DNA from 3 places in the Vibrio echinoideorum genome. Region 3 is predicted to be linked to each of the others. Evidence: predicted binding sites of a transcription regulator. Region 3 holds the regulator's gene; each other region holds the start of a gene.
What was found. Region 3 encodes MetJ, which represses methionine synthesis genes. Its sites were predicted from a motif close to TTAGACNTNTANANGTCTAA; they were not measured.
Positions count from the first base shown of each region.

Region 1 (11,111 bases), 650 kb from region 3:
ACCCTTGTAGTTTTGATGTTCTAACGTTGGTCCCTGAATCGGGATTACGGACAGTGCCTGGTGGGTAGTTTGACTGGGGCGGTCTCCTCCCAAAGAGTAACGGAGGAGCACGAAGGTGGGCTAAACACGGTTGGACATCGTGTGGTTAGTGCAATGGCATAAGCCCGCTTGACTGCGAGAATGACAATTCGAGCAGGTGCGAAAGCAGGTCATAGTGATCCGGTGGTTCTGAATGGAAGGGCCATCGCTCAACGGATAAAAGGTACTCCGGGGATAACAGGCTGATACCGCCCAAGAGTTCATATCGACGGCGGTGTTTGGCACCTCGATGTCGGCTCATCACATCCTGGGGCTGAAGTCGGTCCCAAGGGTATGGCTGTTCGCCATTTAAAGTGGTACGCGAGCTGGGTTTAGAACGTCGTGAGACAGTTCGGTCCCTATCTGCCGTGGGCGTTGGAAAATTGAAAGGGGCTGCTCCTAGTACGAGAGGACCGGAGTGGACGAACCTCTGGTGTTCGGGTTGTCATGCCAATGGCATTGCCCGGTAGCTAAGTTCGGAATCGATAACCGCTGAAAGCATCTAAGCGGGAAGCGAGCCTTGAGATGAGTTTTCCCTGGCACTATAAGTGTCCTAAAGGGTTGTCGTAGACTACGACGTTGATAGGCAGGGTGTGTAAGTGCTGCGAGGCATTGAGCTAACCTGTACTAATTGCCCGTGAGGCTTAACCATACAACACCCAAGGGGTTTTGTGGACTCAAAGACAGACCTTGAATGAGTTTGAAGAGATATAACTTTTAAATAAGCTTTCCGAATTTTAAAATTTGCTTGGCGACCATAGCATTGTGGACCCACCTGATTCCATGCCGAACTCAGAAGTGAAACACAATAGCGCCGATGGTAGTGTGGGGTTTCCCCATGTGAGAGTAGGACATCGCCAGGCTTTAATTTCGACTTTGTCTATTTAATAGACAAGTCACCATAGAGTTCTAAGTTTTCTTAGTGTTTTATGTTGACTTTCAAAGTGGAAAGCGTATTATACGCGTCCTGCTTAAGTGCTAAGGCACTGAAAGCGTTCTCTTTTTAGAGAACACGCTCTTTAACAATTTAAACCTATCAATCTGTGTGGGCACTCGTTGATGAATATCAAAACGTTATTACTTAGGTAGTAACAGTTACTTCGGTAACAAACTTGATTTCAATGAACTGAGTGACCAATACAAAATTAAGTTCACTTAATTTTGGCACAGTCAATTCATTACCATTCTGTTGGAATGGTAATAGCTTTAGAATTACATGTTCATTTTCGAATGAATATTAGTTTTGAAGTCAGTATTCGTTGAGTCACAAAATCTTAAATTGAAGAGTTTGATCATGGCTCAGATTGAACGCTGGCGGCAGGCCTAACACATGCAAGTCGAGCGGAAACGACACTAACAATCCTTCGGGTGCGTTAATGGGCGTCGAGCGGCGGACGGGTGAGTAATGCCTAGGAAATTGCCTTGATGTGGGGGATAACCATTGGAAACGATGGCTAATACCGCATAATGCCTACGGGCCAAAGAGGGGGATCTTCGGACCTCTCGCGTCAAGATATGCCTAGGTGGGATTAGCTAGTTGGTGAGGTAATGGCTCACCAAGGCGACGATCCCTAGCTGGTCTGAGAGGATGATCAGCCACACTGGAACTGAGACACGGTCCAGACTCCTACGGGAGGCAGCAGTGGGGAATATTGCACAATGGGCGAAAGCCTGATGCAGCCATGCCGCGTGTATGAAGAAGGCCTTCGGGTTGTAAAGTACTTTCAGTTGTGAGGAAGGGTGTGTAGTTAATAGCTGCGCATCTTGACGTTAGCAACAGAAGAAGCACCGGCTAACTCCGTGCCAGCAGCCGCGGTAATACGGAGGGTGCGAGCGTTAATCGGAATTACTGGGCGTAAAGCGCATGCAGGTGGTTCATTAAGTCAGATGTGAAAGCCCGGGGCTCAACCTCGGAACTGCATTTGAAACTGGTGAACTAGAGTGCTGTAGAGGGGGGTAGAATTTCAGGTGTAGCGGTGAAATGCGTAGAGATCTGAAGGAATACCAGTGGCGAAGGCGGCCCCCTGGACAGACACTGACACTCAGATGCGAAAGCGTGGGGAGCAAACAGGATTAGATACCCTGGTAGTCCACGCCGTAAACGATGTCTACTTGGAGGTTGTGGCCTTGAGCCGTGGCTTTCGGAGCTAACGCGTTAAGTAGACCGCCTGGGGAGTACGGTCGCAAGATTAAAACTCAAATGAATTGACGGGGGCCCGCACAAGCGGTGGAGCATGTGGTTTAATTCGATGCAACGCGAAGAACCTTACCTACTCTTGACATCCAGAGAAGCCAGCGGAGACGCAGGTGTGCCTTCGGGAGCTCTGAGACAGGTGCTGCATGGCTGTCGTCAGCTCGTGTTGTGAAATGTTGGGTTAAGTCCCGCAACGAGCGCAACCCTTATCCTTGTTTGCCAGCGAGTAATGTCGGGAACTCCAGGGAGACTGCCGGTGATAAACCGGAGGAAGGTGGGGACGACGTCAAGTCATCATGGCCCTTACGAGTAGGGCTACACACGTGCTACAATGGCGCATACAGAGGGCAGCAAGCTAGCGATAGTGAGCGAATCCCAAAAAGTGCGTCGTAGTCCGGATTGGAGTCTGCAACTCGACTCCATGAAGTCGGAATCGCTAGTAATCGTGAATCAGAATGTCACGGTGAATACGTTCCCGGGCCTTGTACACACCGCCCGTCACACCATGGGAGTGGGCTGCAAAAGAAGTGGGTAGTTTAACCTTTCGGGGAGGACGCTCACCACTTTGTGGTTCATGACTGGGGTGAAGTCGTAACAAGGTAGCCCTAGGGGAACCTGGGGCTGGATCACCTCCTTATACGAAGATAGTCACGATGAGTGTCCACACAGATTGATTAGGTTTAGAAAGTAAAAGAGACGATATTGGGTCTGTAGCTCAGCTGGTTAGAGCGCTCGCCTGATAAGCGGGAGGTCGGTGGTTCGAGTCCACTCAGACCCACCAATATCGACTAGATACAAAGATGGGGCTATAGCTCAGCTGGGAGAGCGCCTGCCTTGCACGCAGGAGGTCTGCGGTTCGATCCCGCATAGCTCCACCATCTTTAAGTGTTTTTATTTGAAAATATTTAGAAATGGTTCATTAGTTTGAATCAAGCTCTTTAACAATTTGGAAAGCTGACTGATTTGATTACTTACGAGTAATTCAAATCAAATTTAAAAGTTCTCAATGTTTATCTTTCATTAGATAAACACAACAAACACATTCAAGTGTCTTGTATTCGAATCAATGTTTACATTGATTCACAATTGAGTCCGGCAAACAGTCATTGAGAATTAACCCTTCTTGATGACAACCAAAAACCTTGGTTAGTTGCCATACACTAAGACCCTTTCGGGTTGTATGGTTAAGTGACTAAGCGTACACGGTGGATGCCTTGGCAGTCAGAGGCGATGAAGGACGTAATAACTTGCGATAAGCCCAGATTAGGTAGTAATAACCTTTTGAGTCTGGGATTTCCGAATGGGGAAACCCACGTGCATAAGCACGTATCCTGTTGTGAATACATAGCAACAGGAGGCAAACCGGGGGAACTGAAACATCTAAGTACCCCGAGGAAGAGAAATCAACCGAGATTCCGAAAGTAGCGGCGAGCGAAATTGGATTAGCCCTTAAGCTTTTAATGATGCAGGTGAAGAGTCTGGAAAGTGCCGCAGTAAAGGGTGATAGCCCCGTAACCGACACATCATAATCAGTGAAAACGAGTAGGGCGGGACACGTGATATCCTGTCTGAATATGGGGGGACCATCCTCCAAGGCTAAATACTACTGACTGACCGATAGTGAACCAGTACCGTGAGGGAAAGGCGAAAAGAACCCCTGTGAGGGGAGTGAAATAGAACCTGAAACCGTGTACGTACAAGCAGTAGGAGCACCTTCGTGGTGTGACTGCGTACCTTTTGTATAATGGGTCAGCGACTTAATTTTAGTAGCAAGGTTAACCGTTTAGGGGAGCCGTAGGGAAACCGAGTCTTAACTGGGCGTACAGTTGCTAGGATTAGACCCGAAACCAGGTGATCTAGCCATGGGCAGGTTGAAGGTTGAGTAACATCAACTGGAGGACCGAACCGACTAATGTTGAAAAATTAGCGGATGACTTGTGGCTAGGGGTGAAAGGCCAATCAAACCTGGAGATAGCTGGTTCTCCCCGAAAGCTATTTAGGTAGCGCCTCGGACGAATACTACTGGGGGTAGAGCACTGTTAAGGCTAGGGGGTCATCCCGACTTACCAACCCTTTGCAAACTCCGAATACCAGTAAGTACTATCCGGGAGACACACGGCGGGTGCTAACGTCCGTCGTGGAGAGGGAAACAACCCAGACCGCCAGCTAAGGTCCCAAAGTATAGCTAAGTGGGAAACGATGTGGGAAGGCTCAGACAGCCAGGATGTTGGCTTAGAAGCAGCCATCATTTAAAGAAAGCGTAATAGCTCACTGGTCGAGTCGGCCTGCGCGGAAGATGTAACGGGGCTAAGCTATACACCGAAGCTGCGGCTACGTACCTTAGGGTATGTGGGGTAGGGGAGCGTTCTGTAAGCCGTTGAAGGTGGTCTGTAAGGGCTGCTGGAGGTATCAGAAGTGCGAATGCTGACATGAGTAACGATAAAGGGAGTGAAAAACTCCCTCGCCGGAAGACCAAGGGTTCCTGTCCAACGTTAATCGGGGCAGGGTAAGTCGACTCCTAAGGCGAGGCCGAAAGGCGTAGTCGATGGGAAACGGGTTAATATTCCCGTACTTCTTACAATTGCGATGGGGGGACGGAGAAGGCTAGGTGGGCCTGGCGACGGTTGTCCAGGTTCAAGTATGTAGGCGGGTGGTTTAGGTAAATCCGGACCACTACTAACGCTGAGATACGATGTCGAGCTACTACGGTAGTGAAGTCATTGATGCCATGCTTCCAGGAAAAGCCTCTAAGCTTCAGATTGTAAGGAATCGTACCCCAAACCGACACAGGTGGTCGGGTAGAGAATACCAAGGCGCTTGAGAGAACTCGGGTGAAGGAACTAGGCAAAATGGTACCGTAACTTCGGGAGAAGGTACGCTCTTATCAGTGAAGTCCCTTGCGGATGGAGCAGACGAGAGTCGCAGATACCAGGTGGCTGCAACTGTTTATTAAAAACACAGCACTGTGCAAAATCGTAAGATGACGTATACGGTGTGACGCCTGCCCGGTGCCGGAAGGTTAATTGATGGGGTTAGTCTTCGGACGAAGCTCTTGATCGAAGCCCCGGTAAACGGCGGCCGTAACTATAACGGTCCTAAGGTAGCGAAATTCCTTGTCGGGTAAGTTCCGACCTGCACGAATGGCGTAATGATGGCCACGCTGTCTCCACCCGAGACTCAGTGAAATTGAAATCGCTGTGAAGATGCAGTGTACCCGCGGCTAGACGGAAAGACCCCGTGAACCTTTACTACAGCTTGGCACTGAACATTGAACCTACATGTGTAGGATAGGTGGGAGACTATGAAATTGCGTCGCTAGATGTGATGGAGTCGTCCTTGAAATACCACCCTTGTAGTTTTGATGTTCTAACGTTGGTCCCTGAATCGGGATTACGGACAGTGCCTGGTGGGTAGTTTGACTGGGGCGGTCTCCTCCCAAAGAGTAACGGAGGAGCACGAAGGTGGGCTAAACACGGTTGGACATCGTGTGGTTAGTGCAATGGCATAAGCCCGCTTGACTGCGAGAATGACAATTCGAGCAGGTGCGAAAGCAGGTCATAGTGATCCGGTGGTTCTGAATGGAAGGGCCATCGCTCAACGGATAAAAGGTACTCCGGGGATAACAGGCTGATACCGCCCAAGAGTTCATATCGACGGCGGTGTTTGGCACCTCGATGTCGGCTCATCACATCCTGGGGCTGAAGTCGGTCCCAAGGGTATGGCTGTTCGCCATTTAAAGTGGTACGCGAGCTGGGTTTAGAACGTCGTGAGACAGTTCGGTCCCTATCTGCCGTGGGCGTTGGAAAATTGAAAGGGGCTGCTCCTAGTACGAGAGGACCGGAGTGGACGAACCTCTGGTGTTCGGGTTGTCATGCCAATGGCATTGCCCGGTAGCTAAGTTCGGAATCGATAACCGCTGAAAGCATCTAAGCGGGAAGCGAGCCTTGAGATGAGTTTTCCCTGGCACTATAAGTGTCCTAAAGGGTTGTCGTAGACTACGACGTTGATAGGCAGGGTGTGTAAGTGCTGCGAGGCATTGAGCTAACCTGTACTAATTGCCCGTGAGGCTTAACCATACAACACCCAAGGGGTTTTGTGGACTCAAAGACAGACCTTGAATGAGTTTGAAGAGATATAACTTTTAAATAAGCTTTCCGAATTTTAAAATTTGCTTGGCGACCATAGCATTGTGGACCCACCTGATTCCATGCCGAACTCAGAAGTGAAACACAATAGCGCCGATGGTAGTGTGGGGTTTCCCCATGTGAGAGTAGGACATCGCCAGGCTTTAAATTAAATCTTTAGGTTGACCGACCTGGGGATATGGACGCTCACTTAGTGAGTTGACCACTGCGGAGTGGTAGTTCAGTTGGTTAGAATACCGGCCTGTCACGCCGGGGGTCGCGGGTTCGAGTCCCGTCCACTCCGCCACTTATTCGATAACCTCGCCTAGTGCGAGGTTTTTTCGAATCTGAAGCAAGATAAAGTTTTAGGGGTGTAGCTCCAATTGGCAGAGCAGCGGATTCCAAATCCGCGTGTTGGGAGTTCGAATCTCTCCACCCCTGCCATATTCAAGGCTCTAGCAGAAATGCTAGGGCCTTTTTACTTTCTGAATCTAATATACGGCATTATCAGAGCAGCGGATTCCCCGACTTACCCAAATAGCGCGTGTTGGGAGTTCGAATCTCCGGAGTGCCGACTCAGTCCAGCCCTACCATATTTAAGGCTCTAGACTACGCGTCCCGGCAGAAATGCTAGAGCCTTTTTTATGCCTGTCACCTTTAGCCTAACGCTAGAAATATTAAGTGTTCCTCTAGTTACACCTATTTAGTCGAACCGCTTTAATACCTACTTAGTACAATCTTGTCGCATTTAAGTACTTAGTTGAAAACTAGAGCTTCCTGTTCAACACTCACCAAGCTCCGAAGTTTCCGCTAACGACAAAATCAATTACTGCTAGACGTTGAGTCTCATTATTTTTATTTCAATCATCGGATGCTGAAGCCTTGCGAGTTATGCTTATACAACTGAAGATTGGTCTATTGGGAGACTCGCTAGTACGTAGAAGAAAGGGTTTTTTACATGGTTTCAATTCCAGTAAAATTTCTGGCTAAGATCGCTATCGCTGTTTACATGTCGTCTTTATCAGGATTAAACATCCTTTGCCTTCACTTTGGTGCTAACCAAATCCAGTGTTCAATCTACATAAGGTTTTTGATTACTCTAATAATAGTGCATCAAATGTCGAGATAGGCTCTATGTTTCACGTATACCTTTCAGCTAGAGCTTTAGTGAGGATATTGATGAATCTGACTTTCATCAGGTATAAAAAAGGCCACCTATATTAGGCAGCCTAGTTTAATATTTTGAGATGTTAATCTAGCTCTTTCTCAGCTTGTTTCGCTTTCTCTATCATCGGAGTAATTGTTGAGCCTTGAACTAAGATTGAGAACACAACAACAGCGTATGTCATGACAAGGATAATCTCTTTAACATCTATTGCCTTGCCTTCTATCACCCAGATACCTGAAGGGATTGAAAGTGCCATGGCTAGAGCTAGGCCACCACGCAAGCCACCCCAAGTTAAGATCTTGATTGACCAAGGGTTGTAAGTTCTAAAGCGTTTAAATCCGATATAAGACAAGAAAACACTTAGGTAGCGTGCGCTTAGCACTAGAGGCACTGCGAACGCCATTAAGATCCAGTCTTCTTGGTGGAATTTGAATAACAGCATCGACATACCGATCAATAAGAACAATACACCATTCAAGAATTCATCGATTAGTTCCCAGAAGTGGTCTAGATGATCCTCACTCTCTTTCGAGAACCCAATAAAGCGCGTCCAGTTACCAATCATGATTCCTGAAACTACCATCGCCAATGGTCCTGATACATGTAGAACTTCAGCAAAGGCATAACCAGAAGTTGGGATACCGATAGTCAATAGCAGCTCCATCGAGTGGTCATCGGTGTTGCTAATTAGGTAATGGAATATTAAACCTAGAACCAAGCCATAGACGATACCGCCAATCGCCTCTTGGACGAATAACATGGTCACGCTACCTACAGTCGGTGCTTCTGTACCGAACGCAATGGTAAATAGGGTAACGAAGATAACTAAGCCAAAACCATCGTTGAATAGAGATTCTCCCTCGATTTGAGTTGAGATTCGTCTGGGAGCGTCGAGCTTTTTGACTATAGCTAACACCGCAATGGGATCGGTTGGTGAGATTAGAGAGCCAAAGAGTAAGCAATAAATCAAATCAAATTGAATGCCGATGAATTGACAGAATCCATAGAGCACAAAACCAATAAAGAATGTCGAAAACAGTGTAGCGCCAAGAGCTAGTACTGTTATTTCCCATTTCTGATCTTTTAGATTAGGTAACTTAATCCCAAGACCACCAGCAAAGAGTAAGAATCCCAATATTCCTTTCAGGAGGAAATCTTCAAAGTTGATACTGGCAACAGTTTCTGAGGCGATGTCAGCCAATTGAAACCAATTGTTTTGTCCCGCAATGATAATCAATAGAGATAACATCATTGAACCAGCTGTAATGGCGATGGTTGTCTGCATTTTACCAATTTTGGTATTCACGAAAGCAATAAGCATGGCAGCAGCGGACAAGAAGCATAAGGTGTAGTAGACCGACATTGGGATCCCAACATGTAACAAAGTATGAATATTAATTTTCGTTGTCTCATGCTCAAATAGCAAACATTTTTTTGTTATGAGTCGGTAATCAATTTCCTTTTTTAGACGTCTAGACTCCTTTTTAATGTGTGATAGGATGGAGAGATAATTAAAGGAATGAGGTTGTATTGTGGGAAGTAATGTAAGGCAAAAGATTGAAGCTCTGTTGAAGCAACGAATTTTACTGATCGATGGTGGCATGGGTACCATGATTCAGGATTATAAATTGGAAGAGCAAGATTATCGCGGTGAACGCTTTGCTGATTGGCATAGTGACTTAAAAGGCAACAATGACCTTTTAGTACTTACACAGCCTAAGCTTATCAAAGATATCCATTCAGAATATTTGGAAGCTGGGGCCGACATCCTCGAGACCAACACCTTTAACTCTACAACCATCGCTATGGCTGACTACGATATGGCAAGCCTTAGCGAAGAAATTAACTTTACGGCTGCTCAACTGGCACGTGAAGCTGCTGATGAGTGGACAGCAAAGACTCCGGATAAACCTCGTTTCGTTGCCGGTGTTTTAGGCCCTACTAACCGAACCTGTTCTATCTCTCCTGATGTCAATGACCCGGGTTACCGTAACGTTAGCTTTGATGAATTGGTTGAAGCTTACTCTGAATCGACTCGTGCTCTTATCAAGGGTGGTTCAGATCTTATTCTTATCGAGACCATTTTTGATACGCTAAACGCGAAAGCATGTGCTTTTGCTGTTGAATCGGTTTTTGAAGAAATTGGTATTAAATTGCCAGTAATGATCTCCGGCACCATAACTGACGCATCAGGCCGTACGCTTTCAGGGCAGACTACAGAAGCATTCTATAACGCCCTTCGTCATGTTAGACCTATCTCATTTGGACTGAACTGTGCGTTAGGTCCTGATGAACTCCGCGAATACGTCAGTGAGATGTCTCGTATCTCTGAATGCAATGTTTCTGCTCACCCTAATGCAGGTTTACCCAACGCGTTCGGTGAATATGACTTATCTCCGGAAGAGATGGCAGAACATGTTAAGGAGTGGGCTGAAAGTGGCTTCTTGAACTTAATTGGTGGTTGTTGTGGTACGACGCCAGAACATATTCGTCAAATGGCCGATGTCGTTGAAGGCGTAACTCCGCGTCAACTACCTGATTTGCCTGTGTCTTGCCGTTTATCTGGCTTGGAGCCATTAACGATTGCCAAAGAATCTCTATTTGTGAACGTAGGTGAGCGTACTAACGTTACCGGTTCTGCTCGATTTAAGCGATTGATAAAAGAAGAGCTTTACGATGAAGCCTTGAGTGTTGCTCGAGAGCAAGTTGAGAACGGCGCTCAGATCATCGATATCAACATGGATGAAGGGATGCTAGACGCTGAGGCGTGCATGGTTAAATTCCTTAATTTATGTGCGTCTGAGCCTGAGATCTCGAAAGTGCCAGTCATGGTCGACTCTTCAAAATGGGAAGTTATCGAAGCGGGTCTGAAATGTATTCAGGGTAAAGGCATCGTTAACTCTATCTCATTGAAGGAAGGGAAAGAGAAGTTTGTTGAACAAGCGAAACTGGTTCGTCGTTATGGCGCAGCAGTCATCGTGATGGCGTTCGACGAACTAGGTCAGGCAGATACTCGAGAACGTAAGGTTGAGATTTGTACTAATGCCTACAACATTCTTGTTGATGAAGTAGGTTTCCCGCCAGAAGATATTATTTTTGACCCGAACATTTTCGCAGTGGCTACGGGTATTGATGATCATAACAATTACGCGGTGGACTTCATTGAAGCGGTAAGTGATATCAAACGCGATCTTCCTCATGCGATGATCTCGGGTGGTGTGTCGAATGTTTCATTCTCTTTCCGCGGTAATAACTACGTTCGTGAGGCTATTCACGCGGTATTCCTGTATCACTGTTTTAAAAACGGTATGGATATGGGCATCGTTAATGCGGGTCAACTTGAGATCTACGATAATGTGCCTGAAGACTTACGTGAAGCTGTTGAAGACGTGGTGCTTAACCGTCGTGATGACTCGACGGAGCGCTTATTGGATATTGCGACTGCATACTTAGAGCGTGCAGTTGGAAAGGTTGAAGATAAATCGGCGTTAGAGTGGCGCACCTGGCCAGTAGAAAAGCGCTTAGAGCACTCTTTGGTGAAAGGCAT
Region 1 covers NZ_AP025483.1:3,187,340-3,198,450, reverse strand. The annotation lists rRNA gene OCV36_RS14335 (23S ribosomal RNA) at 1-730, shown strand, start outside; rRNA gene rrf (5S ribosomal RNA) at 826-941, shown strand; rRNA gene OCV36_RS14325 (16S ribosomal RNA) at 1,355-2,909, shown strand; tRNA gene OCV36_RS14320 (tRNA-Ile) at 2,977-3,053, shown strand; tRNA gene OCV36_RS14315 (tRNA-Ala) at 3,075-3,150, shown strand; rRNA gene OCV36_RS14310 (23S ribosomal RNA) at 3,455-6,348, shown strand; rRNA gene rrf (5S ribosomal RNA) at 6,444-6,559, shown strand; tRNA gene OCV36_RS14300 (tRNA-Asp) at 6,627-6,703, shown strand; tRNA gene OCV36_RS14295 (tRNA-Trp) at 6,764-6,840, shown strand; gene OCV36_RS14290 (cation:proton antiporter) at 7,647-8,927, opposite strand; gene metH (methionine synthase) at 9,097-11,111, shown strand, end outside.
Region 1: the regulator MetJ is predicted to act here: its motif matches at 9,029-9,048, upstream of metH (methionine synthase).

Region 2 (11,111 bases), 1.0 Mb from region 3:
GTATCACATTGCGTTTCTACTTCGTACGGGTTAACCGGAACGTAGGCTTTGTTCGGTTTTTCGATACGAGAAGAATCAATAATTTTGTAACCTTCAGGCGCTGCAGGTAAGTTGATAGCAGTACCGCGGATATTGGTCAGCGTAGACATGTCTTCGCCATCGGCAATGCGGTGTGCCACTTCAACCAATGCACGCTCAGCGTTACCGAAAAGAAGAATGTCTGCTTTTGCATCAAACAATACAGAGCGACGAACTTTATCAGACCAGTAGTCGTAGTGCGCTACGCGACGTAAGCTTGCTTCAATACCACCAAGAACGATTGGTGTGCCTTTGTAAGCTTCACGACAACGTTGAGAATAAATCAGAGTTGCACGGTCAGGACGCTTACCACCTTCATTGTTTGGTGTGTAGGCATCGTCGTGACGAAGTTTGCGATCAGAGGTGTAGCGGTTGATCATGGAATCCATGTTACCCGCAGTGATGCCGAAGAATAGGTTAGGTCGACCCAGTTCCATAAAGGCATCTTTACTGTCCCACTTTGGTTGGGCAATGATGCCCACGCGGAAACCTTGAGCTTCAAGCAAACGGCCAATGATAGCCATACCAAAGCTCGGGTGATCGACATAAGCGTCACCAGTTACAATAATAATGTCACAGCTATCCCATCCAAGAGCATCCATCTCCTTTCTACTGGTAGGCAAAAAGGGTGCTGTTCCGTAGCACTCGGCCCAGTATTTTTTGTGTTCGTGAATAGGAGTGATATCGCTGTACATATTTCAACCTCTGATTTTTGAGGCGGGAATTATAGCGGCATGAGCCTAGACTAGCCAGTAGAACATGCCCCTGTTAGTTCTGATGTCTTTCGCCATTTTGCAGATAATGCTGACAAAAGAACCATACAACAGCATAGTTGAAGCCTTGAATAACGTCGCTAATTTGTGATTTTGATTAGTGTTCGCAGCAGTTTTTGATATTATTCGCGAAAATAAGTCTGAAGAAGTAGATCCACAATGGTCGAATCATTATTAGTACAATTTGCTCCCATGCTACTAGGAGCCCAACTGATCTTAACCCTCATTTTGGTAAAAGGGGATATTTGCCCGGGACAACGTGGCCGTATTCACAAGATGTTACCTGCGATTGGCGTGCTTTGGCTTGCTGTTGCTTCATTAAGAATTGAAGCGTTTCTTGTCGTGTTCGCGATCTTTTATTTCTATTCTCAAATTCAAACCAAGAAGACACGTGATTCTGGTCCTATTTGGGTGATGTACCTTGCGTGTGGTTTGGCGCTTTCATACGTTGCTATTCAAGCGACTGAGCAAGCAACCACCGTCGGTATTATTACTACTTTACTGCTAGTGGCACTGTTGGGGTCTGCGTTTGGTCATTTACTGCTGACGATTGCGAGAACACGCTTACAAGCATTTCACCGTGTTCTGCCTGTTGTGGGCGTATTAACAGGCATGCTGGTGGTTTTGGCGACGGTCGTAAATGTTTATTCTCTGTCTGAAGCTCAATTAGAGCCAATGATTTCAACCCTACTGTTTAGCTTTGCTTTGCTAATCTCAGCTATCGTAGTGTGGTGTTGGCATCTATTGTTCGTTAAAACCCCTGAAAAGCTTCAGCTGACTATTTCATTGTTGATGTTATTGGTGGCGGCCGTTGGTTTAACGCCAGTTTGGGCGATGTAGGCGGTTACTGATCTCACAAGCCTTTTGGTGTTGAATCGAAAAAGTGTGATCTGTTTTTTAGCGTGGTGTTGGTAAGCGTTCTAAACTTAAATCTAGTCGGTGTGTTCGTTAGGAGTACGGGATGGATTTAAGCAACGTCAAAGGTTTCGAAAGCATTATTTTGCTGGGAATCGTGAATGAAAAACTTCGCTTAGAATGCGATAGCTTTGAAGAGCTGATCAGTATGTATGAAATGGATATAGAAAGTGTTGTAGGTAAGCTTGATATGCTTGGCTATCAATACGACCCATTAACTAACCAGTTTAAGTCTTATCCAAGATAAGCAACAAACTGGCGCATCTTCTGTCGATTGTGAGTCAGCTATCGATTGTGAGCCAGTTATCGAGAATGAACTAGTTATCGATTGTGAGCCAGTATCGTGAATGAACAAGTACCGCCATCGTCGGTACTAAAGCTAAAAGAAGAAAGTCACAGATAATCTGTGACTTTTTTGTTTCTGGCGCATTCCTATCTGGTTCAACGCTGGCATAAACTAACCCAACAACGCGCCTCTTAAACGACTTCAATGCCATCTAGGTGACTCTTACTTTGCTGTCTTGCCGTGCTAAAGAAAGCTTGTAGGTAACGTTTGTCTTTTTCTGAGTTTCTTACCGCTGCGAATAACCTTCTTGAAAGCCCTTTGCCTAATGGTTTGCTGGCAATGAGTCCTTGCCTTGAAAATTCACTGATCGCCCAGTTTGGTAATGCTGCGACACCTAAGCCAGCTGATACCATTTGTACCAACATTAATGTGTTGTCTGCCTGTTTCCATTTCTTTGGTTCAACGCCTGCGGGTTGCAAAAAGTGTTTTACTACGTCGAGACGCTGCTTTTGAACCGGATAAGAGAGCATCGTAATATCACTAAGATCTTGCGGTTCAATACTCGGCTTTTCGGCCAAAGGAGAGTTGATCGCGGTGATCAAGCGCATCTCAAAATCGAAAAGCGGTTCGTAGTGAACTTCAGAACGGGGCTGTATATCGGAGGTGATCACCAAATCTAACTCACCTGCCATCAATGCCGGTAGAGGCTCAAACCCGAACCCTGACGAGAAATCTAAGGTCACGCTTGGCCAAGCAACTTGGTACTCTTTCAACGCGGGCATTAGCCATTGGAAGCATGAGTGACACTCGATCGCCATGTGCAATCGGCCATTCACATCCTCTTTTAGGCTCGCCAACTCATTCTCTGCTTTAGCAATCTTTGGCTGTATCTCATCCGCGAGCTTAAGCAAGATCTCACCCTCAGAGGTAAATTTCACTGGCCTAGTTTTTCGTAGGAAAAGCTGACCGCCAATACGCGCTTCAAGGTCTTTCAATTGATGAGAAAGCGCCGACTGAGTCAGGTGAAGAGAGGTCGCAGTGGCTGTTAACGATCCGCTGTCTCTCAAGGTGGTCAATGTTCGAAGGTGTTTAAGCTCTATCATGAGTATTCCTCATATTCCCTAAGCCAATTCAATATTTCTTAATAATCACCCTACGGTGTTTTTGATCTTTTGTAAACGTCTAGATGTCCAGATGGATTTAAACTGTTCATCTTTGGATGATTCAAGATGAATATTATTAATAAACAAGATGAATATTTGGACGTTGTCCATAGATCGGATTAAGGCGATAGTTTAGCCATCCAGACGCCTTTTTGGAAAAGTGAAATCATCAAAGGCAGTCTGACCGGAATTTAAAATTATCGAATAAGGAAAAGACTCATGACGACAACAACGCATATTCTTGGCTACCCACGTATCGGCGAAAAAAGAGAACTCAAATTCACGCTCGAGAAATACTGGCGCGGTGATATCGATCAATCTGAGCTCAAGCAACTCGGCAGCGAATTAAGAAATCGTAACTGGAATGTACAAGCTGACGCGAATCTAAGCTTTGCAACTGCGGGTGACTTCGCATGGTACGATCATGTTCTAACAACGACTCTACTTCTAGGTCATGTACCAAAACGTCATACTGGTGGTTCTGAAGATGAAAAAGCCTTCCCAGATCTGGATACCTTGTTCCGTGTAGGTCGCGGTCAGTCTCAAGTTCAGTCAACTTGCTGCGGTGGTACGCATACGTCTAATGATGGCACTAAAGACAGTTCGGCTGCTTCCGACATGACGAAATGGTTCAACACCAATTACCACTACATTGTTCCAGAGTTCAGTAAAGACGACACCTTTGAAGTGAGCTGGCCGCAGCTGTTTGACGAAGTGAACGAAGCGATAAAAGCAGGACACAAAGTTAAGCCTGTACTTCTCGGCCCACTGTCATATTTGTACTTAGGCAAAGAAGTGGAAGAGGGCTTTGACCGCTTAACCTTGCTTCCACGTTTGCTTACTGCTTACCAAGCGATTTTGGCAAAACTCGCCAAGTTGGGCGTTGAGTGGGTGCAAATCGATGAGCCCATTCTATCTCTGGAACTTGAGACTAAGTGGGCAGATTCATTCAAGTTGGCTTATCAAGTGATTCAAGGCGATGTGAAACTATTGCTGACCACTTACTTTGATTCGGTGACTGACACGTTAGACAAGATCGTGGAACTGCCCGTCAACGGCTTACACATCGACTTGGCTGCCGCACCGCAGCAACTTGATGAGGTGGTGAATAAATTGCCACAAAATTGGGTGCTTTCTGCAGGGGCGATTAACGGTCGCAATGTATGGCGTGCTGATTTGGCCACGCAGCTAGAGCTACTGCAGCCAGTGAAAGAGAAGCTAGGAGACAAACTGTGGGTGGCAAGTTCATGTTCGCTGCTGCATAGCCCAGTAGATTTGGAGTTAGAAGATTCGCTCAGCGAAGAAGTGAAGAGTTGGTTTGCTTTCGCGAAACAGAAAGTCACCGAGGTGAGTTTATTGGGGGCTGCATTAGATGGCGATCAAAATGCCATTTTAGCGTGTGAGACTTACAGCCAACCAATTGTTGCTCGTAAGAGCGCAACTCATGTCAACAAGCCGCAAGTTCAAGCTCGCCTCAATATCATCACTAAAGCGTTAGCTGAGCGAAGTGCGCCTTACGCAGAACGTGCGGCGCATCAGTCTGAAGTTCTCGGCTTACCGCTGTTACCAACCACAACCATTGGTTCATTCCCACAGACCGGTGAAATTCGTGTTCAACGTAGCGCCTACCGAACCGGTCAATTGAGTGAAGCGGAATACACCACCGCACTAAAAGGTCACATTGCGGATGCAGTCAAACGTCAAGAAGCACTCGATTTGGATGTGCTTGTGCACGGTGAAGCCGAGCGCAATGACATGGTGGAATACTTTGCAGAAAACCTAGCCGGCTTCCAAACCACCAAATTTGGTTGGGTACAAAGCTATGGTTCTCGCTGCGTAAAACCTGCGATTGTGGTTGCGGATATCGAACGTGAAAAACCAATGACGGTGGAATGGTCGACCTATGCTCAATCTCTGACTTCAAAGCAGATGAAAGGCATGCTCACTGGGCCTGTCACTATCTTGTGTTGGACATTCCCACGTGAAGACATCTCACGCAAAGAGATCACTAACCAACTGGCGTTTGCACTGCGTGATGAGGTGTCGGATTTACAAGACGCTGGCATCAACATCATTCAAATTGATGAACCTGCCATTCGTGAAGGTTTGCCACTGAAAAAGCGCGACCACGCAGAATATCTAGAGTGGGCGGTTGATGCCTTTAAGATCTCAGCGGCGAGTGCCAAGCCAGAAACTCAGATCCATACCCATATGTGTTACAGCGAGTTCAACGAGATCATTGACTCAGTCGCTGCGCTAGATGCCGATGTGATTACCATAGAGACTTCTCGTTCGAACATGGAGCTACTGAAAGCGTTTGAAGAGTTTAACTATCCGAATGCGATTGGACCGGGTGTTTATGACATTCACTCACCAAACATTCCTTCAGAAGAGTGGATTGTTGATTTACTAAAGAAAGCGGCAGAAAAAATCCCAGCAGAACGTTTGTGGGCAAACCCTGATTGTGGTCTAAAGACGCGTAACTGGGCAGAAACAGAAGCGGCACTGACAAACCTTGTGTCGGCGACTAAGACACTGCGTAAAGAGTGGGAAGCTGCAGACGCTTTAGTATAACGAACACTAGGGTTTGATTACCCGCTAATCCACGATGAACCACAAAAAAGGCCTCGCAGTGCGAGGCCTTTTGGTTCTGTGCTTGTTTGAATCTCGAGCTAGAAACTAGCTGCTACTTTGACATGTCTCTTTACTGATCAGCTTCTCAACGATCAATTGTCCGCGAGTGTTGCGAATCTTGATGTTGTAAGCCAAGCCCATGTCGAGGTTTGCTCTTACTTCAGAGTTGGTGCAGTAGCTATTCACACTCATGTCTACAACTTGATTTAAAGGCTTAGCACCTTTTGCATCTTGGTTGTAGATCATCATGATTTCGATAACCGTGTTCTTTGCCAGCACGCGCATGACCGACAGCGGGCCATACTCAATCGGCAGGCCTGCGGATAAAACGCCAGCGCGATGTTGCGCCATCATTTCTAGCTGTCTTTGTTTGTCTTGTTCACTTGATGAGCTACAGCCTGCAAGCAGAACAGCGGCCAGTGAACCGATAATCCATTTTTTCACGTTAAAATACTTTCTTGAATGGTTTAACAATCACATTTTGGTAGACGCCAGCAGCAATGTACGGGTCTGCGTCTGCCCATGCTTGTGCATCGTCTAAAGAATTAAATTCAGCAATCACAGTAGAACCAGTGAAACCAGCTTCGCCGGGGTTATCTGAATCAATCGCTGGCATTGGACCTGCAGTTAAAAGTCGGCCTTCATCGTGAAGTGTTTGTAGGCGTTCTAGATGTTGTGGGCGAACACTTAGTCGTTTTTCTAATGAGTTTTCGACGTCTTGAGAAAAAATCACGTACCACATATTGAGATATCCTTATTTTACTTCACTGAATTTGGGGCGTTTAAATTCGCTATCTTGCTAATTTACGCGAACTAATTGGTATTGGAAGGGCTAATGATAAGAAATTGTGAAATGGTGCTAGAGAGTTGAATGGTCTTTAGTGATTTCATTTACCGTCGCTAAAGACCGTTGCATTCGTTTGTATCGATAGAAAAGCAAAAAGTTTGCTTAGTGAAAAGTGCTATTTTTTAACTGGTCGAGGTTTGCCACTTTCATCAACTGCGACGTAGTTGAATGTCGCACCACATACCTTGTAGCGATCGCCGATACCGTGATCAAGTACGGGCTTAACCCAAACTTCTAGGTCGATATTCATCGAGCTACGACCAATCTTAGTGCAGTCGCCATAAACACAGACTACATCACCAACCGATACGGGTTGTTTGAACTGGATGCTCGATACTGAAACGGTGACGATCTTGCCGTTAGAGATCTCTTTCGCCAGTATGCCACCAGCAAGGTCAAGCTGAGACATTATCCAACCACCGAATATTTGACCTGCTGCATTGGTATCAGAAGGCATCGCTAAAGTGCGAAGGAGTAAAGAACCAATCGGGTTCAAAGTTGATTGAATAGTCATTGTAGTACTCTTGGTGGTATTGATTATCTGAAATAAAAAATAGATGTGTGATGGGTTATCGAAGTATTTGTTGCTTCACAAGCAACAAGTTACCGTCAAATAGGTGAACGAGTGGCAGCCTCAAAGAGGACGTTAATTACTCGTTTTTCCCGTACACAAACAAATCAGTGGCCAATGATCGCGAGTATCATTGGCCACCGGGAATCGCATATTGAGAAGAATTGTAGCAAAAAGGGGATGAGGACTCATCTCTTAGGGTTACTTCTCGTCGGTATTTTTGTCTGCTAGGTCTTGCTGCTTATCTTTTGCCAGAGCTTGGTCTTTTGGTAAATGTTTATAAATATAAACACCCGTTAGAAAGGTAAACGCAAAGGTTGCGATGAGAAGGCCGAACACTTTGAAGTTAACCCAAACATCTAATGGCAGGTTGAAAGCCACATAAACGTTGAGAGTGGCGCAGAGAGTAAAAAACAAAGTCCAAGCCCAGTTGATCTTGCCCCATACGGCATCAGGAAGTGAGATCTCTTTGCCCAACATGCCTTTAATTGCAGACTTGCCCATGATGTGACTTACCGTTAAGCCAATAGCAAACAGCGCGTAAACGATGGTAACTTTCCATTTTATGAAATTATCGTCGTGCAAAAAGATGGTCATGCCACCAAATACGGCAACCATCAAAAATGTGATGATCTGCATTTTCTCTACTTTCTTGTAGATGATGTACGTTAAAACGATTTGTACTGCGGAAGCAACAATCAATGCGCCTGTAGCTGTGTAGATGTCGTACATCTTGTACAGCGCAAAGAAAATAATGAGAGGAATGAAATCAAGGATTTGCTTCATGTGGCACTGAGTATCCAGTTAGTTGAGTTGCAGACAGTCTAACTAAAATTGCCTCGATGCTAAATAGCCCGAGACAATTGGCTGCAAAACTAATTGTGTGGAACTCAATGTTACCGCATAGACGATGTTTGGTACCGGGGGATCAATTTCTTAATATCCTCAAGGTAACCTTCGCTCTTTAAGCTATCTAACGTATTTTCGAGTTCTTGTTCGCTCATGGCAAAACACGTCGATTTACCCGTCGTTAGATCGAGATAATCGTGGTATTCACGCTCTGTGAAGTGGCCGATTCTATCCATCAATAGGGTTTTAATTCCATGGTGAATTAAGCCGTAATACGTATGTCTTTGTAAGGTCATAACCTATCCTCCGTGACAAGCTGCGAAGATAAAGGGGCAACCTGCTGTATATTGTTTGGGTTATCTAAGACAAAGCAATTCGAATGCCATTTTGGTCATCAAAACAGAACATTTCTCATATCAAATTGAATTGATTTTCTTTTCAACCAGTTAAAAAGAAGCACATTCTGTTCTCACCTAAACAATACGTAACTAACGTAAAATAGTTTTATTTTGAGAATCACCCAATTCTCATTCTGACGACCTACAACCGCTTTATCGTTAGTGGATTCTCAATGTTGATAGTGGTTAACCTACAAGCCAATCGACTAGCGTAGATAGAGACGTATTTTGGCGATTTTTGGGTTGTATTAAGAAGTAACTATTTCCAGAAAAGACACTGTCTTCGCTCACTTTGACTAGCCGACCTAAATCAATATCTTGTTTGGCAAGAGTGATGTCGCCTATTGCAATTCCAAATCCTTGAATTGCCGCGTTCATCGCTTGATCAAGTGTCGCGAATTGTTGATTATTTTTACTCGAAAGGTCATGGCTTCCTATATGTTCCAACCAAAGTCGCCAATCACTCTGCTCATTGTTAGCGTGTAACCACGTGTATTGCGCGAGTTTATGCGGCTTGATCAGAGAAGAGGAACCACTGGCAAGGTGGCTGGGTTTAATGCTTTGCGCCTGGCTGACGGGTGCGAGCTGTTCGTTGAACAAGAGTTGGCTAACAATTGATTGTTGGCTTGGTTTTTTTCCATAGGTAATGACGGCATCGAACGGGTCAAAGCTCGGCTCAAAAACATGCTTGATGGTAGAAGTGAGCTCAACATCAATTTCAGGGTATGCCTCTTGAAAAGACATCAGTTTTGGCAGTAACCAAGAGGTAATGCAGCTCGGCGCGTTGAGCTTAATTTTGGAAGGGGAGCTCGCCACTTGGTTCAGAGCGGATTGCAGTTGCTGAATCGTATCTTGGATGAGTGGAACCAGTTCTTCTCCTTTGGGTGTTAATGACAACCCGCGAGCATGACGATAGAAAAGGTCGCACCCAAGACTTTCTTCAAACGACAAAACTTGGCGACTCACCGCGCCTTGCGTGACATTGAGTTCATGTGCTGCGCGTGTGAAGTTGAGGTGCTTTGCCGTTGACAGAAACGCGATCAAGGTTTTTGTTGAAGGTAGCGTGTTGTTCATGTCTACACCTATGAATTTTAATCATGCCTATTATGTAATTATTTCGATTCATTTATCAATAGCGTTCTGTTTGAATGTAAATACTTACTCATCATTTGTGATTCAATATGTGTATAAGCTACATATTTTGAATATGAAGGCAATGATGAAGACATTGTGATTAAGTGAAAGGGATAGCTTTTTGACATCTTTTATTGATAATTTAGTGCCTCAGGCTGTAAAAAAATTAATACCTTATCAATCAGCAAGAAGAATTGGTGGTGACGGACGTGTTTGGTTAAACGCTAACGAATTGGAAAGCTCGTTGTTTGAAGGAGAACCTAGTCATAACCGCTATCCAGATTTTCTACCGCAAGATATTGCTAAGGCTTACCAAGCTTATTGTGGAACTGATGCCGAGACGGTAGCTGTTCGTGGAGCAGACGAAGCGATTGATTTGCTGATCAGAACATTCTGTAAACCAGCGAGCGACAATATACTGATTTGCTCACCAACGTATGCGATGTATGAGTTTTGTGCCGATGCATTGGCGATTGAAACACTCGACTCGCCATTACAAGAAGACTTTAATCTTAATGTCGCCGATATTGTGCAGAAATCTGAACTGGTTAATCTTGTCTTTCTTTGTTCACCAAACAACCCTACTGGTAACGTGATTCCAAAAGTAGACCTCATTGAGGTACTGGAGGGAACTGTGGGCAAATCGCTAGTGGTGGTTGATGAAGCATATATTGAATTTGAACCCCATACATCGGCAGTGAGCCTCATTGAGCGTTATCCGCATCTAGTCGTGATTCGTACTTTATCTAAAGCATTTGGATTAGCAGCAGTACGTTGTGGCTTTATTTTGGCTAGTCCTAACGTGATGCAATATGTATCTAAGCTGATTCCCCCATACCCAATGCCAGATTGTTCTTCTCAGATCGTATTAGAAGCTTTGTCTGATGAGCGTGTTGCTGTGATGAAAGAGGCGACCGCTAAACTGGTTGAGATTCGTAATCAGTTCGCTGTTGCGTTAACCCAGTTCGACTTTATTGAATATGTTTATCCGTCATCGACCAACTTCATTTTGTTACGTCAAAAATCGGGGCATGAACTGTTTAGCGTATTGACGAAGGATGGCATTGTAACAAGGAACCAAAACCACGAACCTGCATTGCGTAACTGTGTTCGGATCACTATTGGTAGCCCTGAGAGCATGGCTGAAGTGATAGCGTCACTAGCAAGCTACCAAACCGAGTTGCAACAGACTCAACAAGATCAGCAAAAACGACAGCATCAACAAGATCAATATATAGAAACTCAATCTCAACTCGATAAAGATCATATCTAGGATGGCAATGATGAAAAAGATAATACTAGGACTCGCTTGCGCAGCTGCTTTACTTGGTACAACGGTACAGGCGAAAGAGATCCGTTTAGCGTCAGATTTTACGTATCCGCCATTCAACTATAAAAACAGCGATGGTGTGCCTGTAGGGTTTGATATTGAAATAGCTGACGCTCTGTGCGAGCGAGCAAAG
Region 2 covers NZ_AP025483.1:1,263,635-1,274,745, forward strand. The annotation lists gene OCV36_RS05810 (YgiQ family radical SAM protein) at 1-680, opposite strand, end outside; gene OCV36_RS05815 (hypothetical protein) at 1,011-1,691, shown strand; gene OCV36_RS05820 (DUF4250 domain-containing protein) at 1,813-2,013, shown strand; gene OCV36_RS05825 (LysR substrate-binding domain-containing protein) at 2,244-3,155, opposite strand; gene metE (5-methyltetrahydropteroyltriglutamate--homocysteine S-methyltransferase) at 3,435-5,789, shown strand; gene gspS2 (GspS/AspS pilotin family protein) at 5,895-6,293, opposite strand; gene OCV36_RS05840 (YciI family protein) at 6,295-6,591, opposite strand; gene yciA (acyl-CoA thioester hydrolase YciA) at 6,812-7,210, opposite strand; gene OCV36_RS05850 (septation protein A) at 7,469-8,053, opposite strand; gene OCV36_RS05855 (hypothetical protein) at 8,164-8,412, opposite strand; gene OCV36_RS05860 (LysR substrate-binding domain-containing protein) at 8,701-9,588, opposite strand; gene hisC (histidinol-phosphate transaminase) at 9,770-10,921, shown strand; gene OCV36_RS05870 (ABC transporter substrate-binding protein) at 10,932-11,111, shown strand, end outside.
Region 2: the regulator MetJ is predicted to act here: its motif matches at 3,227-3,246, upstream of metE (5-methyltetrahydropteroyltriglutamate--homocysteine S-methyltransferase).

Region 3 (11,111 bases):
GTGAGTCATCGACGCGGGGTGACAAATCAGGCTTTCAACGCCACCCAGAGATTCAGCCAAAGAGAACAACTCTAACTCGCCAACAAAATATTTAAGCGCGTCGAATGAACCCGAAAATTCAAAACTCAACATTGAACCAAAGCCAGACTGCTGTTTCTTCGCGATATCATGACCAGGATGATCAGGTAAGCTTGGGTGATAAATAGTGCCAACCAGATCTTGTTGTTGTAGCGAAGTTAGGATTTCACGAGAACTCTCTTCATGAACACGCATACGAGCACCAAGCGTACGAATACCGCGTAGCGTCATGTAGCTATCAAATGGTGTGCCAGTCGCACCAATGCAGTTGCCCCACCAAGCTAACTCTTCAGCATGCTCTTCTGTTTTAGTAACGACTACGCCACCAATCACATCTGAGTGACCGTTAATGAATTTCGTTGTCGAATGGATAACAAAATCGGCACCTAGCTCTAAAGGCTTTTGGAATACAGGCGTCAAAAATGTGTTATCGACAGCAACCAATGCACCGACTTTTTTCGCTTTACGGCAAGTTTCTGCAATATCGACAACACGAACCAATGGATTCGATGGCGTTTCTAATAAGATCAATTTTGGCTTAAGTGCGATCGCCGCATCCAACGCAACTTGATCCGATTGATCAACAAACAGCACCTTAAAGTCGCCTTTGATCGAACGCGTGTTAAACAGACGGTAAGTACCACCATAACAATCGTGTGGTGCGATAATAAGATCATCGCCACCCAAGAAAGCAGACACCCATAAGTTAAGCGCCGACGTACCACAGTTAGTGACAACTGCACCTTTACCAGATTCTAGTTCAAACAGCGCAGTTTCTAATAAACCACGGTTTGGATTACCAGAACGGGTGTAATCGTACTTTGGTACTTCACCAAAAGCGGGAAAACCGTAGTTAGTCGACAGATAAATAGGTGGAACTACGGCATGATGTTGAGTGTCTGACTCGATGCCAGTACGTACGGCGATGGTTGCTGGCTTCCGGCTGCTCATAGGTGCTTCCTTACAAGTTTGGCGTCTGGGTATCACAGCCGCTTGTGGGGTTTTTGCGGCTGTGTTAGATATATGTTATTCACTTTACTTTCATAAACGTGAGACGTCAACACTTCTAGACGTCTATATGTCTTTGCTTATGGCAGTAAATCCCGCTAAAATCACCACTATTAATTTATTCTAACAACTAAAGTGATGAAGGTACGCAATGGCCGACTGGAATGGTGAATACATAAGCCCATATGCTGAGCATGGAAAGAAAAGCGAACAGGTAAAAAAAATTACAGTTTCTATCCCTCTAAAAGTGTTAAAGGTTCTCACTGACGAGCGCACTCGCCGCCAGATTAATAACCTACGCCATGCAACAAACAGTGAGCTACTGTGCGAAGCCTTTCTACATGCGTACACAGGCCAACCACTGCCAACGGATGAAGACCTTCGTAAAGATCGCCCAGATGATATCCCTGCAGAAGTAAAAGAACTGATGACAGCAATGGGTATCGAATTCGAAGCGTTTGACGAAGAATAACAATAACTCAGTCACTGCCTTCAATATTGATTCGCTATAGCTGAACCCTATTTTTAGCGTCACTCGCTAAGCTTTCTGTAGAAGCTGCCTGTAATTGCGCGGTGAGTAATAGATATAAAAAAACCGACTCCTAGTGAGTCGGTTTTTTATTATTCTTTTTTGCTTCAATAGAGCAACAGCGATAACAAGCTATTAAGCTATTAAGCTATTGAGCTATTGAGCTATTGAGCTATTGAGCTATTAAACCATATAGTTAGCAGGCATCTCAATACGAGCTACGCCAGATTCAACGGCTGCTACCGCTACCGCTTTTGCTACGCAAGGAAGCAGACGTGGGTCCATAGGCTTAGGAATAATGTAACCTTTGCCAAACTCCAGTGCAGTCTCACCCGCAGCGGCGAGTACTTCAGCCGGAACTTCTTCTTTCGCTAGTTCACGAATCGCTTTAACCGCCGCCAACTTCATCTCATCATTGATTTCGCTCGCACGCACATCGAGTGCACCACGGAAAATGAATGGGAAACAAAGTACGTTGTTTACTTGGTTAGGGTAATCACTGCGGCCTGTACCCATAATAAGGTCGGTACGAACTTCGTGAGCAAGCTCAGGCTTGATCTCTGGATCTGGGTTTGAACATGCAAACACTACCGGCTTATCAGCCATCAGCGTTAGTGCTTTAGCTGGTAATAGGTTAGGGCCAGATACACCCAAGAAAAGGTCAGCACCTTCGATAACATCTTCAAGCGTACGTTTATCCGTATTGTTTGCGAACAGCGCTTTGTACTCATTCAAGTCTTCACGACGAGTATGAATCACACCTTTACGGTCCAGCATGTAAATTTTCTCACGCTGAGCGCCACACTTAATCAACAGCTCCATACAAGCAACGGCTGCCGCGCCAGCACCTAAACAAACGATCTTACACTCTTCAAGTTTTTTACCTTGAAGCTCAATTGCGTTCAGCATACCCGCTGCCGTTACAATCGCAGTACCGTGTTGGTCATCGTGGAATACAGGTACATCACAACGCTCAATCAAGCGACGTTCAATCTCAAAACAGTCTGGTGCCTTGATGTCTTCTAGGTTAATACCGCCGAATGTATCCGCGATATTCGCAACCGTATCAACGAACTCATCGATTGTGCGGTGTTTTACTTCAATATCGATAGAATCTAAACCAGCAAAACGCTTAAACAGTAGCGCTTTACCTTCCATTACAGGTTTAGAAGCAATTGGGCCAAGGTTACCTAAGCCAAGAATCGCCGTACCATTAGAGATAACAGCAACCATGTTGCCTTTACCTGTGTACTTGTAAACGTTCTCTACGTTCTGTGCGATCTCTCGAACTGGCTCAGCCACGCCAGGGCTGTATGCGAGTGCTAGGTCTTCTGCAGAATTTGCAGGCTTCGTCAGTGCTACGGCAATTTTGCCTGGAATTGGGAACTCATGGTAATCAAGAGCTTGCTGACGGAATTGTTCTTGAGGCGATAATTCTTGAGAGGATTGATCTTGGCGGCTGTCTTCAGACATAGGTGTAGGTTCCTAGGATATTATTATTTGGGGGATCTTGTTCATGTTAATAGATGTACTTCAAAGTTCCTAGGTGGTTAAAGCCTCTGTCTCATTAAAAAACGAGATTTCACTACTAATAAGACCAGTGAGCAGTTGAAATTACTGTCGCTTGTTGAACTTTCGAGCGGATTTCAATTCGGTATGATTTGATAGGAACGTTGAGAATTAAGCTTAGTCAGTAAGAAAGTATTGGAAAAGGTTAAGAGCAGAATAATATTCATCTTTTCCTCAAACGCCAGGCAACAAAAAAGGACACCGAAGTGTCCTTTTTATGTCTAAATAGCGAGAATTACTTCTTGCTAGAAAGAGCACCGAAACGCTTGTTGAAGCGATCAACACGGCCGCCCGTATCTACGATACGTTGCTTACCAGTGTAGAATGGGTGACATTTGTCACATACGTCTAGGTGAATAGATTCTTTTGCAAGCGTTGAGTTGAACTCAAATGTGTTGCCGCAAGAACAAGTTGCAGTAACTGCTTTGTATTCTGGGTGGATACCAGTTTTCATGGGATAACCTCAAGTAGGCCGTGTCGCTATACGATTCTAAGCCGCACACCACACGTAGTTAAAAAAATAAATAAAGACACCGCTGCATCACTAAATAGAGATAAAGCCATACCTTTAAGGCGCAGTATATTAATGAATCTGTGAGGTAGGATCAACTGATTTGATACATTTTTCACCAATAGTGTCTTTATTTCCTTTATCAGCTGGGATTTAAACGTGCTAACCGCCTTCACGAGCTCGCTAAGCCTACTCAACCAAACTGCTCCTCGAATTTAACTGTCTTATCCTTTAGACTGTTCGCTCTCGTCAACTCAGATAAAGCCGTCTCTTTATGCGTCCAATGATTGCCCGTGTGGCACTGCCTGTTCCACTAGACAAGCAGTTCGATTACAAGATTCCCAACCACCTGTTTCCAATTATTGGCGGTCGAGTCTCTGTGCCATTTGGACGACAAACCTTAACTGGCATCGTCACGGCTCTGGTTAACGAATCGGAATTCGAGTTAGATAAACTCAAGCCCATTAAAGCCTTATTAGATAATCAGCCTGTTTGGCCTGAATCGGTCTACTCACTATTAGTGTGGTGTAGCCAATTTTATCAGTATCCTCTTGGTGAAACCCTTGCTAACGCACTACCGAGCGCCTTAAGAAAAGGCAAAGCCGCTGACTTCGCGACGCTTGTTGAATGGCGACTGACGACATCAGGCAGGGACCAGCTCATGCAAGGTTTTGGTCGCGCAGTCAAACAAGCCAAAGTCATGCAAATGCTTGAACACGGCCCTGTTCCTCATCAAGAGTTCATTGACGAGGAAGTAGGCAGCGCAGTGCTCAAGACGCTGGAAGAAAAAGGTTGGATTGAATCGGTAGAGAAAAAGCCGAAACGCCAGGCATGGCCAGTTGATCTCGAAAACGACCAAGATAAGCCAAAGCTCAATGAAGAGCAGGCTATCGCAATTGCGACAGTAAATAGCCAAACCGATTTTAGCTGCTTTTTATTAGAAGGAGTCACCGGCTCAGGTAAGACCGAAGTCTACCTCAATATGATTAAGCCGATTCTCGACCAAGGTAAACAAGCGTTAGTCTTAGTGCCTGAAATAGGCTTAACACCTCAAACGATTAATCGCTTTAAGCGACGCTTCAATGTGCCAATTGAGGTCATCCACTCTGGTTTAAACGATTCCGAACGACTGAACGCTTGGTTATCGGCTCGCGATAAAATAGCAGGTATTGTCATCGGTACACGCTCGGCGCTGTTCACACCCTTTGCCGATTTGGGCATTATTATTGTCGATGAAGAACATGACGCTTCATATAAACAACAAGATAGCCTGCGTTACCACGCTCGTGATGTCGCGATCATGCGAGCTCATAAAGCTCAGATTCCCGTCGTCCTTGGATCCGCTACTCCCGCTTTTGAAACGCTACACAACGCGCAGATAGGTAAATATAGTCACCTTACCCTCACCTCTCGTGCGGGTGTCGCACTGCCAACTACCAATAAAGTATTGGATGTGAAGGGCGAATATCTAGAAAGCGGTTTGTCGGCCTCTTTGATTGCTGAAATGCAAAGACACCTCAAAGCAGGCAATCAGGTAATGTTGTTTCTCAATCGCCGTGGATTTTCCCCAGCATTGATGTGTCACGATTGTGGTTGGACGGCTGAATGTAAACGCTGTGACGCTTACTACACCTATCACCAATACAGTAACGAGATGCGCTGCCACCATTGTGGATCTCAACAACATATCGTACATAACTGCCAAGGCTGTGGCTCATCCAACTTAGTAACGGTTGGTGTCGGCACTGAACAATTAGAAGCTCAGCTTGGTCAGCTATTTCCAGAATACAAAACGATTCGTATTGACCGCGACAGTACTCGCCGAAAAGGTAGCTTAGAAAGTGCCCTAGAATCGATTCGTAAGGGTGAATTTAAAATTCTAATTGGTACGCAGATGCTTGCGAAAGGTCACCACTTTCCTGACGTGACACTTGTGGCGTTATTGGATGTTGATGCCTCTTTATATAGCAGTGACTTTCGCGCCTCTGAAAGACTGGCGCAGTTATTCACTCAGGTTGCAGGGCGTGCAGGGCGTGCCAGTAAACCAGGTGAGGTTATCTTACAAACTCACCATCCAGAACATGGATTGCTGCAAGCGCTACTGCACAAAGACTATAACCACTTTGCTCAGACAGCTCTGGCCGAACGCAAACAAACGATGTTGCCACCTTATACGTTTATGACGTTGTTCAGAGCGGAAGCCAACGATACGCGCTTGGTTGAAGAATTTTTGCGTCAAGTTCGTCATACATTAGAATCACATCCATTGTTTGACCAATATTGCATGGTGCTAGGTCCAACGCCTGCCCCACTCGCAAAACGTGCAGGTAAATCTCGCTGGCAACTGATATTACAAACACAGACTCGTTCATTAATGCAGAAGCTCTTAATGAGTGCGAAGCCAGCAATTAATCTGTTACCCGCCGCGAAAAAAGTGCGTTGGTCGCTCGATATAGAGCCTCAAGATTTAAGCTAAACCTTACGGGGTTAAAACTAATGATAAGTTTGTTCACAATTATTTCATATTTCTCGTGAGCAACCTCACACTAGTCATGTGATTTTTGTTAATCTAGCCGTAACTTTACACGGATGAAACGAATAAAATATTGCAATAAAAAAAGTGTTAGCAACACTTTCATAATATCTATCCGATTGTATTAATTATTCACGCCTTAGATACTTAGGCAGCAAAGGAACTTAAAAGAGGGTTTAATTTATGGCGACAATGAAGGATGTTGCCCAGCTAGCAGGCGTCTCAACTGCAACGGTATCACGTGCATTGATGAACCCTGAAAAAGTCTCGGTTTCTACTCGTAAACGAGTGGAAGCAGCAGTACTTGAAGCTGGATACTCACCCAATACATTAGCTAGAAATTTACGTCGCAACGAATCAAAAACCATCATCACTATCGTTCCTGATATCTGTGACCCTTATTTCGCCGAGATCATTCGTGGCATCGAAGACGCCGCAGTAGAAAATGATTACCTCGTTCTACTTGGCGACAGTGGTCAACAAAAGAAACGTGAATCATCATTTGTAAACTTAGTCTTCACCAAACAAGCTGATGGCATGTTGCTGCTTGGAACTGATCATCCATTTGATGTCAGCAAACCTGAACAAAAAAATTTACCGCCAATGGTTATGGCCTGTGAATTTGCTCCTGAGCTTGAATTACCTACAGTACACATCGATAACCTAACCTCTGCATTTGAGGCGGTTAACTACCTAGCTCAATTAGGTCATAAGCGTATTGCTCAAATATCTGGGCCCGCGACTGCAACCCTGTGTAAGTTCCGTCAACAAGGTTACCAACAAGCCCTACGCCGCGCTGGAGTATCAATGAACCCTGCTTACAGCACAGTGGGTGATTTTACCTTTGAAGCTGGTGCGAAAGCGGTTCGTCAATTATTGGCACTTCCAGAGCAACCAACCGCGATTTTCTGTCATAACGATGCGATGGCGATTGGTGCAATTCAAGAAGCGAAGAAGTTAGGCTTACGTGTTCCTCAAGATCTATCAATTGTTGGCTTCGATGACATCCAATTCGCTCAATACTGCGATCCACCGCTAACGACGATTTCTCAGCCTCGTTACGAGATTGGACGTCAAGCCATGTTAATGATGCTTGATCTCCTTAAAGGTAACGATGTTCAAGCGGGTTCACGTCTGCTTGAAGCTAAATTGGTGGTTCGAGGCAGTACTGCACCACCACGAATTTAATAGCACAAAATACCGATATCAAGCCGCGGCACATTTTGATGTGCCGCTTCCATTTCTGCACTATTATCCTCACTCAATCTGGATTACCATGAGAGCAGAATCATCAACTATTGAATTGTCTTGTGGCTAATAGAGATTATGTAAAGCGCGGTCGTGGCACAAAAAAAACGACTAAGAAACAAGCCCCTCGCCGTAAACCTTGGCGCAGTGGTCTTTTGGCGATCCTGCTTGCCGGCGGGTTTGGCTACGGACTTTACTTACTGAGTAATGACCCTGAGCCACCAACACCGGCACCAGTGGTTAGTAAACCTAAGCCAAAACCAACCAAAGTAATTCCACCACCTCCTGAAGAGAAGTGGGATTACGTTGAAACGCTGCCAAGCCGCGAGATTGAAGTTAAAGCGAAAGAGCAGCAGATATCAAAGATCCCTTACGTTATGCAGTGTGGTGCTTACAAAACATCTTCACAAGCAGAAGCTCGTAAGTTAGATATTGCCTTCCAAGGTATCTCAAGCGAAATCCGCAAGAAAGATGGCAGCAGCTGGTATCGTGTGGTTCTTGGACCATACAAACTGAAGCGCGATGCCGAGCGAGATCGCCATAAACTGCAACGTGCCAAAATCGAGCCTTGCGCGATTTGGAAAGACACGGACTAATCGCTGTACTTGGAATAACAGTTGCAATAGCAATTCCAATCCCAGTCCCAGTCCCAGTCCCAGTAAAACATCGAAAGCCTCCCATTATGGAGGTTTTCTTTTATCCCCTGCCCCTTTAGCCAAAATTACTTACAACTTCCCCCCCATTAGTTGCGCGACATCACTCGCGGTTCCTTGAATTATCCGTGTGTCATCCTCATATAGCTTTTATACCCAAAGATAAGAATATTTAAGAGGCCCTACTCGTGACTACCATAGTATCTGTACGTCGTAATAATAAAGTCGTCATCGCGGGTGATGGACAAGTATCTCTAGGCAATACTGTAATGAAGGGCAATGCCCGTAAAGTACGTCGCCTATACAACAACAAAGTACTGGCTGGTTTTGCTGGTGGTACTGCTGATGCTTTTACGCTATTCGAAAAATTTGAAAGCAAGCTGCAAATGCACCAAGGCCACCTAACCAAAGCTGCCGTTGAGCTTGCGAAGGAATGGCGTAGTGATCGCGCTCTACGAAAATTAGAAGCTCTACTTGCTGTTGCGGATGAAACAGCTTCACTGATCATCACAGGTAATGGCGATGTTGTTCAGCCTGAAAATGACCTAATTGCGATCGGATCCGGCGGTAACTTTGCGCAAGCTGCTGCAACGGCTCTATTAGAAAATACAGATTTAGATGCTCGTGAAATCGCAGAAAAGTCGCTGAATATTGCTGGCGATATCTGTGTGTTCACCAACCATCATCACACTGTTGAAGAACTAGAAAGCACCGTTGAATTACCAAAACCAGAGTAACCTTCAACGGATCAATTGCGCGCTACTAACAGTGATAAAAGAATTAAGGAAATACCATGTCTGAGATGACTCCTCGCGAAATCGTTCACGAACTGAATCGCCATATTATTGGCCAAGACAACGCAAAACGTTCAGTTGCTATCGCACTGCGTAACCGTTGGCGCCGTATGCAGCTTGAAGAAAGCTTGCGTGTTGAAGTATCACCAAAAAATATCCTAATGATCGGCCCAACGGGTGTAGGTAAAACTGAAATTGCTCGCCGCTTAGCAAAGCTTGCTAATGCGCCGTTCATTAAAGTAGAAGCGACTAAGTTCACCGAAGTTGGCTACGTTGGTAAAGAAGTTGAGACCATCATTCGTGATCTTACGGATGTCGCGATCAAAATGACACACCAACAAGCGATGGAAAAAGTACAATACCGCGCTGAAGAACAAGCTGAAGAGCGTATTCTTGATGCTCTTTTACCGCCAGCACGTGATGCTTGGGGTCAAAATGAGCAATCAACTGAAGAGACTACCTCTTCAAACACTCGCCAAATTTTCCGTAAGAAACTACGTGAAGGTAAGCTAGACGACAAAGAAATCGAAATCGATGTCGCTGCACCGCAAATGGGCGTTGAAATCATGTCACCTCCAGGCATGGAAGAGATGACCAACCAGCTACAAGGCATGTTCCAAAACCTAGCTGGCGACACCAAGAAAAAGCGCAAGATGAAAATCAAAGACGCATTCAAAGCACTGACGGAAGAAGAAGCTTCGAAGCTTGTGAACCAAGAAGAGCTAAAAGAGAGCGCGATTTTCAACGCTGAAAATAACGGCATTGTATTCATCGATGAGATCGACAAAATCTGTAAGCGTGGCGACAGTTCAGGTCCAGATGTATCTCGTGAAGGTGTTCAACGTGACTTACTGCCTCTAATTGAAGGCAGCACAGTATCGACTAAGCACGGTATGGTAAAAACTGATCACATCTTGTTTATCACATCAGGTGCATTCCAAGTGGCTAGGCCATCAGACTTAATCCCTGAACTACAGGGCCGTCTGCCTATCCGCGTAGAACTTGAAGCGCTTTCAGCACATGACTTTAAACGTATCCTAACTGAGCCAAAAGCATCTCTAACAGAGCAATACATTGCCCTGATGAAAACAGAAGATGTGAACATTGAGTTCACTGAAGATGGCATCAACCAAATCGCTGACGCTGCATGGCGTGTTAACGAAACCACTGAGAACATCGGTGCGCGTCGTCTACACACAGTAATGGAGCGCCTAATGGATGAGATTTCATTCGACGCAACAGACAGAGCAGGCAGCAAATTGGTGATTGATGAAGCTTATGTAATATCTAAGCTTGGCGAGCTCGTAGAAGACGAAGACCTAAGTCGCTTCATCCTGTAGCACAGGAAACTCCAACTTATTGCTCTATCTCAAAGAAATAGCAGCTAATAAGCGAATTCAAGGCCCACTTTCGAGTGGGCTTTTTATTACCCGAAAAATGGGCGTATACTCAAATCACAGTTTGAAACGAAGACTTACAAAGAAATAGACCTACGATGAAACAATCTCTACTGATTTGGCTTGATGCCGCACGACCGAAAACTCTGCCTCTCGCACTCGTCTCTATTCTTACAGGAAGTAGTTTAGCGTTCGCCAGCGATCAGTTTTCTCTATCGATAGCACTATTGGCGTTTTTAACGGCCACCCTATTACAGATTTTGTCGAACCTAGCGAATGACTATGGCGATGCGGTTAAAGGCACAGACAATGAAAACCGTCTAGGGCCAACGCGCGCAATGCAGTCTGGCGTAGTGACAGCTAAAACCATGAAGCAAGCGATCATCCTCAACATCGTATTTACCGTGTTAGCTGGGCTGATTCTGATTTTCCATGCGTTGAGCTCAATTGAAAGCATTCTATCTTTCATCGCACTCGGCGTATTAGCAATTGTCGCGGCTATTGCATACACCGTGGGCAACAAACCTTATGGTTATATTGGCCTTGGTGACTTATCTGTCTTTATCTTCTTTGGCCTACTCGGTGTATCCGGTACTTACTTTTTACACACTGGCCATGTTGAACCAAGCTTATTCCTTCCAGCACTAGGCTGTGGACTAATGGCGGTTGCCGTTCTCAACATCAACAACATGCGTGATATTGAAAACGACAGCGAATGTGGTAAGCGCACCATGGCGGTTCGCCTAGGCCAACGTAAAGCCAAGCACTATCATTTTGCTCTGCTTGGCCTT
Region 3 covers NZ_AP025483.1:239,699-250,809, reverse strand. The annotation lists gene OCV36_RS01130 (O-succinylhomoserine (thiol)-lyase) at 1-1,029, opposite strand, end outside; gene metJ (met regulon transcriptional regulator MetJ) at 1,238-1,558, shown strand; gene OCV36_RS01120 (malic enzyme-like NAD(P)-binding protein) at 1,799-3,088, opposite strand; gene rpmE (50S ribosomal protein L31) at 3,420-3,638, opposite strand; gene priA (primosomal protein N') at 3,970-6,171, shown strand; gene cytR (DNA-binding transcriptional regulator CytR) at 6,412-7,416, shown strand; gene OCV36_RS01100 (SPOR domain-containing protein) at 7,539-8,072, shown strand; gene hslV (ATP-dependent protease subunit HslV) at 8,318-8,866, shown strand; gene hslU (HslU--HslV peptidase ATPase subunit) at 8,923-10,263, shown strand; gene OCV36_RS01085 (1,4-dihydroxy-2-naphthoate polyprenyltransferase) at 10,419-11,111, shown strand, end outside.